One region of the Cellulosimicrobium sp. NPDC030954 genome, then DNA from elsewhere that is predicted to be linked to it. Evidence: predicted binding sites of a transcription regulator. Region 1 holds the regulator's gene; each other region holds the start of a gene.

Region 1 (2,198 bases):
TGCCGGTGTCGACGCCCGCGGGGACGTTGACCGTGAGGCTGCGGCGGCTGCGCACGCGGCCCTCGCCCGAGCACTCGGCGCACGGCTCGGGGATGACGGTGCCGAAGCCCTGGCACGCGGCGCACGGGGCGCTCGTCATGACCTGGCCGAGGAACGAGCGCGCGACGCGCTGGACCGTGCCGCGGCCGTGGCAGACGTCGCACGTGCGCGGCGAGGTGCCCGGGCGACAGCACGAGCCGCCGCACGTCCCGCACACGACCGCCGTGTCCACCTGGAGCTCGCGCTGCGCGCCGAACGTGGCCTCGGACAGGTCGATGTCGAGCCGCACGAGCGCGTCCTGGCCGCGCCGGGCGCGCGGGATGGGACCCTGCTGCGCCTGGCCGCCGCCGAAGAACGTCTCGAAGATGTCCTGGAAGCCGAACCCGCCGCCCATGGGGCCGGCACCCCCGCCGGGGGCGCTCGGGTCGACGCCGAGGTCGTACTGCTGGCGCTTCTCCGGGTTGGAGAGCACCTCGTACGCGCGCGCCACGTCCTTGAAGCGGTCGCCCGCCTCCTCGCCCGCGACGTCCGGGTGCAGCTCGCGCGCGAGCTTGCGGTACGCCTTCTTGATCTGGTCCTGGCTGGCGTCGCGCGCCACGCCCAGGATCTCGTAGTAGTCGCTCACACGTCACTCTCTGCTGGTGCGGGTCGTGAGGCCGGCACGGGGCCGGTCGTGAAGGGTCTGGTGCGGGTCGTGAGGCCGGCACGGGGCGGGTCGTCGAGGGTGCCTGCCGCGTGCGGGGAGGCCGCGGCGGGGCTCACGTGCCGAGCACCCGAGACAGGTAGCGCGCGACGGCGCGCACCGCCGCGATGGTCCCGGGGTAGTCCATGCGGGTCGGCCCGATCGAGCCGACGAGGGCGACCGTGTCACCGTCGTTACCGTAACCGGTCGTCACGACGGAGGTCTCCACGAGGCCCTCGAGCTGGGTCTCGTGCCCGATCCGCACGCTCACGCCGGACTCGGCGGCCATCTCCGTGAGCAGGCCCAGGAGGACGACCTGCTCCTCGAGCGCCTCGAGGACCGGGCGCAGCGCGTGCTCGAACCGCATGCCCGCCCGGGCCAGGTTCGCCGTGCCCGCGAGCACGAGGCGCTCCTCGCTCTCCTCGGCGAGCGTCTGGGCGACGAGGTCGCCCACCGCGCGCACGAGCGGGGCGTCGTCGGGGTGGAAGCTCTCCGTCACCGCGGCGAGGCCCGTCGCGAGGTCCGTGAGGCGCTTGCCGGCCGCGGCGGCGTTGAGCCGCGCACGGACCTCGACGAGGGTGCCCTCGTCCGGCACGTTCGCGACCTCGAGCGTGCGCTGCTCGACGCGCCCGGTGTCGGTGATGATCACGACGAGCAGGCGCGACTCCCCGACCGGCACGAGCTCGAGGTGACGCAGCCCGGACCGGCTCAGCGACGGGTACTGCACGACCGCGACCTGGCCCGTGAGCTGCGCCAGCAGCCGGCCGGCGCGCGCGATGACGTCGTCGAGGTCCACGCCCTCGGACAGGAACGTCTCGATGGCGCGCTTCTCCGGCGCGGACAGCGGCTTGACGCCCGAGAGGCGGTCGACGAAGAGGCGGTAGCCCTTGTCCGTGGGGATGCGGCCCGCGGACGTGTGCGGCTGCGCGATGTACCCGGCGTCCTCGAGAGCCGCCATGTCGTTGCGGATCGTCGCGGGCGACACGCCGAGGCCGTGCCGCTCGGTGAGCACGCGCGACCCCACGGGCTCGCGCGTGAGGACGTAGTCCTCGACGATCGCCCGCAGCACCTCGAGCCGGCGCTCCTCGCTCACGTCCACCTCCGTGTGCCGCACCGTCGCCGCCCCGGGCGGGCGCGCGGGCGTCGGCACTCTCGACCTCCGAGTGCCAATCCTACGCGTCCGCGCGGCCCGTCCCGCGGTCCTCCGCTCGCCGCGAACGCAGGTCGGCGAGCCCGACGACGAGCGCGAGCGCGACGAGCACGATCGTCACGAGCAGCGCCCTCCCCGTCGCGTGCGCCGCCGTGTCGCCGCCCGCGAGGCCCCCGTAGTACACGGAGAGCACGATCGAGATGCCGACCGCCGACCCGATGCGCTGCCCGAGCTGCAGCATGCTCCCCGCGACGCCCGCGCGGCTCACGGGCACCTCGGACAGCGTGAGGGTCTGGTTCGGGGCGATGACCGTCCCGCTGCCCGCCC
Region 2 (2,198 bases), on a different contig from region 1:
TGAGGCCCACCGTCTCGGTGATGACCTGGCCGCCGGTGAGGATCGCGATGTCCTGGAGCATGGCCTTGCGGCGGTCGCCGAAGCCCGGGGCCTTGACGGCGACGGACTTGAACGTGCCACGGATCTTGTTGAGCACCAGGGTCGCGAGAGCCTCGCCCTCGACGTCCTCGGCGATGATGAGGAGCGAGCGGCCGGCCTTCATGACCTGGTCGAGGACCGGGAGCAGGTCCTTCACGTTCGAGATCTTGGACTCGACGATGAGGACGTACGGGTCCTCGAGCACGGCCTCCTGGCGCTCGGGGTCCGTCTCGAAGTAGCGCGCGAGGAAGCCCTTGTCGAAGCGCATGCCCTCGGTGAGCTCGAGCTCGAGGCCGAACGTGTTCGACTCCTCGACCGTGATGACGCCCTCCTTGCCCACCTTGTCGAGGGCCTCGGCGATGAGCTCGCCGATCGCGGGGTCGCCGGCGGAGATGGCGGCCGTGGCGGCGATCTCCTCCTTGGTCTCGATGTCCTTGGCGGCGTTGAGCAGCTGCTCGGTCACCGCGTCGACGGCCTTCTCGATGCCGCGCTTGACGGCGATCGGGTTGGCGCCGGCCGCGACGACGCGCAGGCCCTCGCGCACGAGCGCCTGGGCGAGCACGGTCGCGGTGGTGGTGCCGTCACCCGCGACGTCGTCGGTCTTCTTGGCGACCTCCTTGACGAGCTCCGCACCGATCTTCTCGTACGGGTCCTCGAGCTCGATCTCCTTGGCGATGGAGACGCCGTCGTTCGTGATGGTCGGCGCGCCCCACTTCTTGTCGAGCACGACGTTGCGGCCCTTGGGGCCGAGGGTGACCTTGACGGTGTCGGCGAGGGCGTTGAGCCCGCGCTCCATGCTCCGACGAGCCTCCTCGTCGAAGGCGATGATCTTGGCCATGGGGAATGATCCTCCGCTGGTGGCGTATGGCGGTCGGCCGGCGCCCGCGACGGACGACCCGCGACGGGCGGCGTTCCTGTCACGCCGCCGGGGCGGGCCTCACCTGTCGACCTGGTGGGTTGCGCCGCACCCGCGGTGAGCGGCTGCCTGCGCTGTTCACTTCTGTCACTCTCATGACGAGAGTGCTAACGCCATTATTGGCACTCGCAGGGTGCGAGTGCAAGACAGCCCGCCAGGGCCGGTCCCCGTATCGCGACGGGCGAAACCCGCGGCACCGCGCACTCCGCCTAAGATGCGCGGTGTGATCCGCGCAACACCGTCGTGGCGCCTCGCAGCAGCCCTGGCCGGCTTCGTGCTGGTCCCCGCCCTCGGTCTCACCGCCGCGACCGCCGTCGCCGCTCCCACGGGCGAGCACATCGACCTGTACCAGGACGGCGTCGCCGTCGCGACCGCCCCCGACGGCGGCACCGCGCTCCTGCGCCTCGCCCCCGGGGCCGCCGTGACGTACCTCCCCGGCAGCCGCGTGCTCGACCCCATGTCGCTCGACCCGGTCGCGCTCGCCGACGGCGTCGACCCCGCGGACGGCGAGGCGGACCGCCTCGCGCAGGTCGCCGGGGCGCGGCTCGACGCGTCGGCGCTCCTCGACCCCGGCCTGGCGCAGGACGCCGCCGCCGCGTCGCGCGCCTGGCTCGTGTCCGGCGTCGTCCCCGGCGCGGACGGGCCGTTCGCCGCGCTCGGCGAGGCCGCGCTCCTCGACCTGCGCGCCCTCACCCTCGACGACGGCGCCGCGCTCGCCGCCGCCTCGCCCAAGTGGCGCTACGTGTGGCCGCGCGACGCGTCGTTCACGGCGGCGGCGTTCGCGCGCACCGGGCACGTCGACGACGCGCGGGACGTCCTCGGCTTCCTCGCCCGTGTCCAGGAGGACGACGGGTCGTTCCACGCGCGCTACCTGCCCGACGGCTCCGGCGTGCCCGACGACCGCGGCCTCCAGTCCGACGGCGTCGGCTGGGTGCTGTGGGCGGCCGACGTCGTGCTGGAGGAGACGCCCGCCGCCGAGCGGCGCGAGGTCGCCGCGGAGCTGCGGCCCCTCGTCGACGCCGCGACCGACCACGCGCTCTCGCTCGTGGACGGCGAGGACCCGCTGCCCCCGCCCTCCAGCGACTACTGGGAGGTCGAGCCGACGGCGCTCACCCTCGGCACCGCCGGCCCCCTGCTCGCCGGGCTCGAGGCCGCGGCCGACGTCTACGCCGCGGCGGGCGAGACCGGGCGCGCGACCGACGCG
Region 3 (2,198 bases), on a different contig from region 1:
GAGTCAGGCTTGTGCAGGGTTTGTTCACCATACGCGCAAACGCGCCAGCACTTCCGCATCGCGTCAGCGTAGACCCGGACGCTGCATCGTTCTCGCCGTCCCCATGACCTCCTCTCCCCCTGCCGAACGGCCGTGACCTGGCCCTTCACCTTTCTCGCACAGGGGGCTTGAACAACTTCTGAAACGCTTGTAGGTTGTTCGCCATGGCTGAGATCTCAAGGCTTCCCGGGCCCGTCATGGAGCTGTGGGAATGGCAGTACCAGGGTTCGTGCCGCGACGCGGACGACACGTTGTTCTTCCACCCCGAGGGGGAGCGCGGCTCGACGCGACGACGTCGTGCGGAGGCCGCGAAGGCGATCTGCCACTCGTGCCCCGTCATGATGCAGTGCCGCGAGCAGTCGCTCCGCGTGCGCGAGCCGTACGGGGTGTGGGGCGGCCTGAGCGAGGACGAGCGGGCGGCGATCCTCGCCGGCGGCGCGCGCCGCACCGGCTGAGCACCGGCGGCACGACCAGCAGCAGCAGCACCACCAGCAGACCTGCACGGCACCGGTCCGACGTCGTACCGGGAGCACGTGCGCACGACCCGTGGGAACGGTGGGGCGACCGGCCACGGAACGCAGCAGGGCCCGCGACCGGACGGTCGCGGGCCCTGCTGCTGGAACGGGTCGGCGTCAGCCGACCACCACGGCGAGGATGTCGCGCGCGGACAGGACCAGGTAGTCCACGCCGCCGTACTTGACCTCGGTGCCGCCGTACTTGCTGTAGATGACCTTGTCGCCGACGCTCACGTCGAGCGGGACGCGGTTGCCGTTGTCGTCGACACGGCCCGGACCGACGGCCAGGACCTCGCCCTCCTGGGGCTTCTCCTTGGCGGTGTCCGGGATGACCAGGCCGGATGCGGTCGTGGTCTCGGCCTCGAGGGCCTTCACGACGATCCGGTCCTCGAGCGGCTTGATGGGGACCGACACGTCGGACCTCCCCTTTCGCGGTGAGAACTGCAACGGATGGGTCGAGCGCACCGGCTGGCCGTCGTCGCGGGTGCCGGACAGCCTGGTCGCACGTGGTGCCGCCTCCGCGGACGGTGGCGGCACGTCCTCAAATCTAGGTCGCCGTTAGCACTCGGTCAAGGCGAGTGCCAACGTCCGCCCCTCGGACGATCGCGGTCCCGGCTGCGCGTGGTCCCCGTCCCCCGTGGAAGGATCGACGCCATGGACGCCGCCACGCTGACCAAGCTGCTCAGCCCCGAGGGCTGGGCGCTGCTCGGCGCGCTCCCCCCATACGACGAGCAGCAGGCGCTCGTGCTCTCGGCGGGGCTGCGCGCGAAGGGCGTCGACCCCGACCTCGCCGCTGCGGCGCTCACGCAGTCGCGCCTGCGGGCCGCGGCCCGCGGCAAGCTCGGCGCGTTCGCCGACGGCATGCTCTTCACGCAGGCGGGGCTGGAGCAGGCGAGCCGGCTCGTCGTCGCCGGCCTGCACGCGCGCCGGTACCAGGACGCGGGGATCCGGCGCGTCGCCGACCTCACGAGCGGGATCGGCGTCGACGCGCTCGCCTTCGCGGCGGCGGAGCTGGAGGTGCTCGCGACCGACGTCGACGAGCTCACCGCGGCCATCGCGACCGTGAACCTGCGCCACTTCCCCGAGGCCGAGGTACGCCACGGCGACGGGCTCGCGCTGGACCTCGAGGGCGAGCGGGTCGAGGGCGTGTACGCCGACCCCGCCCGACGGACACGGGGCGGCAAGCGCGTGTTCGACCCGAAGGCCTACGCCCCGCCGCTCGACGCCGTGTGGGCGCTGCGCGAGCGGGTCCCCGCGGTCGGCATCAAGGTCGGCCCCGGGATCCCGCACGACGGCCTGCCCGCGGACGCCGAGACCGAGTGGGTCTCGGTCGACGGCGACGTCGTGGAGGCCGGCCTCTGGTTCGGGCCGCTCGCGCCCGAGGGGCCGGGCCGCTCGGCGCTCGTCCTCACCACGTGGACCGGGCCGGACGGGACCGAGCGCACCACGACGCGCCGGGTCGCCCACCGCCCGGGCGACGACGACGTCGTCCCCGACGTGGGCGGCGTCGGGCAGTACCTCTACGAGCCCGACGGCGCGGTCATCCGCGCGGGCCTCGTCGCCCACGCGGCGCGCGGGCTGGGCGGTCGGCTGCTCGACCGGACGATCGCGTACGTGACGACCGACTCCCCCGCGCCGCTCGAC
Region 4 (2,198 bases), on a different contig from region 1:
CTTGAGGACGTCGCCCGGGAGGAACGCGAGGGAGAGCTGCGCCGTCGTCGCGAGCGGTACCCCCGTGACGGCGGACTGGACCGGCACGCCGCACGCGTAGACGACCGCGACCCCGCCGACGAGGCACGCGACGAGCACACCGCCGAACGTCACCCGGCGCAGCCGGTCGACGAGCCAGCCCACGACCGCCGCCCCCGCGAGGAACCCGAGCAGGTAGCCCGCGGACGGGCCGACGAACGCCCCGAGGCCGCCGCGCCCGCCCGCGAGCACCGGGAGGCCGGCCGCCGCGAGCGCGAGGAACGTCGCGACCGCGAGCGTGCCGCGCCACGCGCCGAGGATCGTCCCGGCGAGCATGACGCCGAGCGTCTGGAGCGTGATCGGGACCGCGTTCCCGAACAGCGCGATCGACCCCGGCATCCCGAGCGCGGCGATCAGCGCCGCGAAGGTCGCGACGCGCGCGGCGTCGCCCGCGTCGAGCGCGAGCGGCGCGCGGCGCCCCGCTCCCGGACCGGTGGTCTGCGTGGCGGGCGCGGGCGTCCCGGGGGTCGCCGTGGTCGGTGCGTCGGTCATGGTGCTCCCTGCGTCGTCGTGACGGATCGGTGCCCGACCCGTCGTGGCCAGGTCCACTCTCCCGGCCCTGCGCGGTGCGCGACGACGGGGACGCGGACGACGGCGGTGTCGCCGCGTGCACGGATCGCACAACGGGTTGGAGGGTTCCACCAACCTGGCTGTCGTCGCGGGATCCGGTCTCGGAGGAAGTCGACAACCGCCCCTCTGCCGCGTGCACCGGGACGGCCCACGGCGGCTCTTGGCACTCTCCGGGGGAGAGTGCTAGAACAGAGGTGTAGCCGCCTGCGAGGTGCCTACCTCGCGGGACCACCGACCGGTCCCGGACGGTCCGGGACCGACCGACGAGGAGGTGAGAGGTGTGGCTGCGATGATCGACCCGTTCACGACCACCTTCGATGCGATGGACCGCCTGGTCGGCCAGCTCGCGTCCGGGGCGCGCGCGACCGCGGCGTCGGCGTCGGGCGGCATGCCGCTCGACCTGTTCCGGGCGGGCGACCACTACGTCCTGACGATGGACCTTCCCGGTGTCGACCCGGGGACGATCGACGTGTCCGTCGAGGACCGCACGCTGACGATCCGCGCCGAGCGCAGCCCGCGGACCGATCCCGACGTCCAGTGGCTCGCGCGCGAGCGGCCCTCGGGGACCTACGCGCGTCAGCTCACGGTGGGGCGCGGGCTCGCGCTCGACCAGATCTCGGCGTCGTACGAGGACGGGGTGCTGTCGCTGACGATCCCCGTGGCCGAGGAGGCCCGGCCGCGCCGGATCGAGGTCGCGCACCGCGCGGGCAGCAGCGGTGCGGCGACCCAGATCACGGCCGAGGCCGAGCCTCGGACGACCGAGGGCTGAGCCGGCTCAGACCTCGCCCGGGAGCGCCTTGCGGACGACGAGCCGCGTCCACGCGCCGAGGTAGACCCGGTCCCCGTCGGACAGCTCGCGTCGCTGCCCGGCGGGGACCGGGTCCGTGGGGAGCGGCTCGCCGGCGGGGCTCACGTACGTCCCGTTCGACGACTGCAGGTCCTCGACCCACCACCGTTGACCGTCCGTGCTGAGCTGGCAGTGCCGGCGGGAGACGCCCGTGTCCGCGCCGCAGTCGACCTGCGGGTGGATGCCGCGGGACACCGACGGGCGGCCGACGAGCACGCTGCGCTCGCGCAGCACGACGAGGCCGGGCAGGCCCGCCGAGGGCATCGGGTCCTCGGGCTGCTGCGCCGCGTACCAGTCGGGGTCGATCCAGATCTCCACGACCCACTGGTCCGGCCCCGGGACCGGGGGCGTCGGGAGGTGGGTGCCCGACGTCGCCGGCTCGCCCGGGGCGCCCGCCTCGGGTGCGGCGGCGGGGCTCGGGGCGGGCAGCGGGGGCGGGGTCGACGACGACGGGGACGTCGCGGCGGACCTTGCCGCGGAGGTCGGCAGCGGGGGCGGCGTGGACCCGGAGGGTGTGCCCGGCACCGGGGGTGCGGAGGTCGCGGGCGCGGGCGTCGGGCGCGACGGCGGGTCGAGCGAGAGCGCGGACGGCGGCTCGACCGGGTCGGGCAGGGCGCCCGTGGTGAAGTCGTAGCCGCAGTTCTCGCAGAACAGCGCGCCGCCGGGCGCCGGCGACCCGCAGTTCGGGCACGTCGTCGCGGGC

The links. Region 1 encodes HrcA, which represses chaperone genes, less so after heat shock. Its sites were predicted from a motif close to TTNGCACTCGNNNNNNNCGAGTGCNAA; they were not measured.
Region 2: groL (chaperonin GroEL) is a predicted target of HrcA. The motif match lies at 1,079-1,105, and genes of this name have one in related genera.
Region 3: groES (co-chaperone GroES) is a predicted target of HrcA. The motif match lies at 1,113-1,139, and genes of this name have one in related genera.
Region 4: ACZ402_RS07945 (Hsp20/alpha crystallin family protein) is a predicted target of HrcA. The motif match lies at 809-835, and genes of this name have one in related genera.

What each region holds. Positions count from the first base shown of each region.
Region 1 is NZ_JBVIFN010000002.1:277,996-280,193, reverse strand. It holds gene dnaJ (molecular chaperone DnaJ) at 1-664, opposite strand, end outside; gene hrcA (heat-inducible transcriptional repressor HrcA) at 798-1,814, opposite strand; gene ACZ402_RS06235 (MFS transporter) at 1,894-2,198, opposite strand, start outside.
Region 2 is NZ_JBVIFN010000008.1:94,106-96,303, forward strand. It holds gene groL (chaperonin GroEL) at 1-916, opposite strand, end outside; gene ACZ402_RS15705 (glycoside hydrolase family 15 protein) at 1,209-2,198, shown strand, end outside.
Region 3 is NZ_JBVIFN010000001.1:828,335-830,532, reverse strand. It holds gene ACZ402_RS03520 (WhiB family transcriptional regulator) at 204-494, shown strand; gene groES (co-chaperone GroES) at 672-968, opposite strand; gene ACZ402_RS03510 (class I SAM-dependent methyltransferase) at 1,209-2,198, shown strand, end outside.
Region 4 is NZ_JBVIFN010000003.1:68,214-70,411, reverse strand. It holds gene ACZ402_RS07950 (biotin transporter BioY) at 1-570, opposite strand, end outside; gene ACZ402_RS07945 (Hsp20/alpha crystallin family protein) at 929-1,417, shown strand; gene ACZ402_RS07940 (FHA domain-containing protein) at 1,424-2,198, opposite strand, start outside.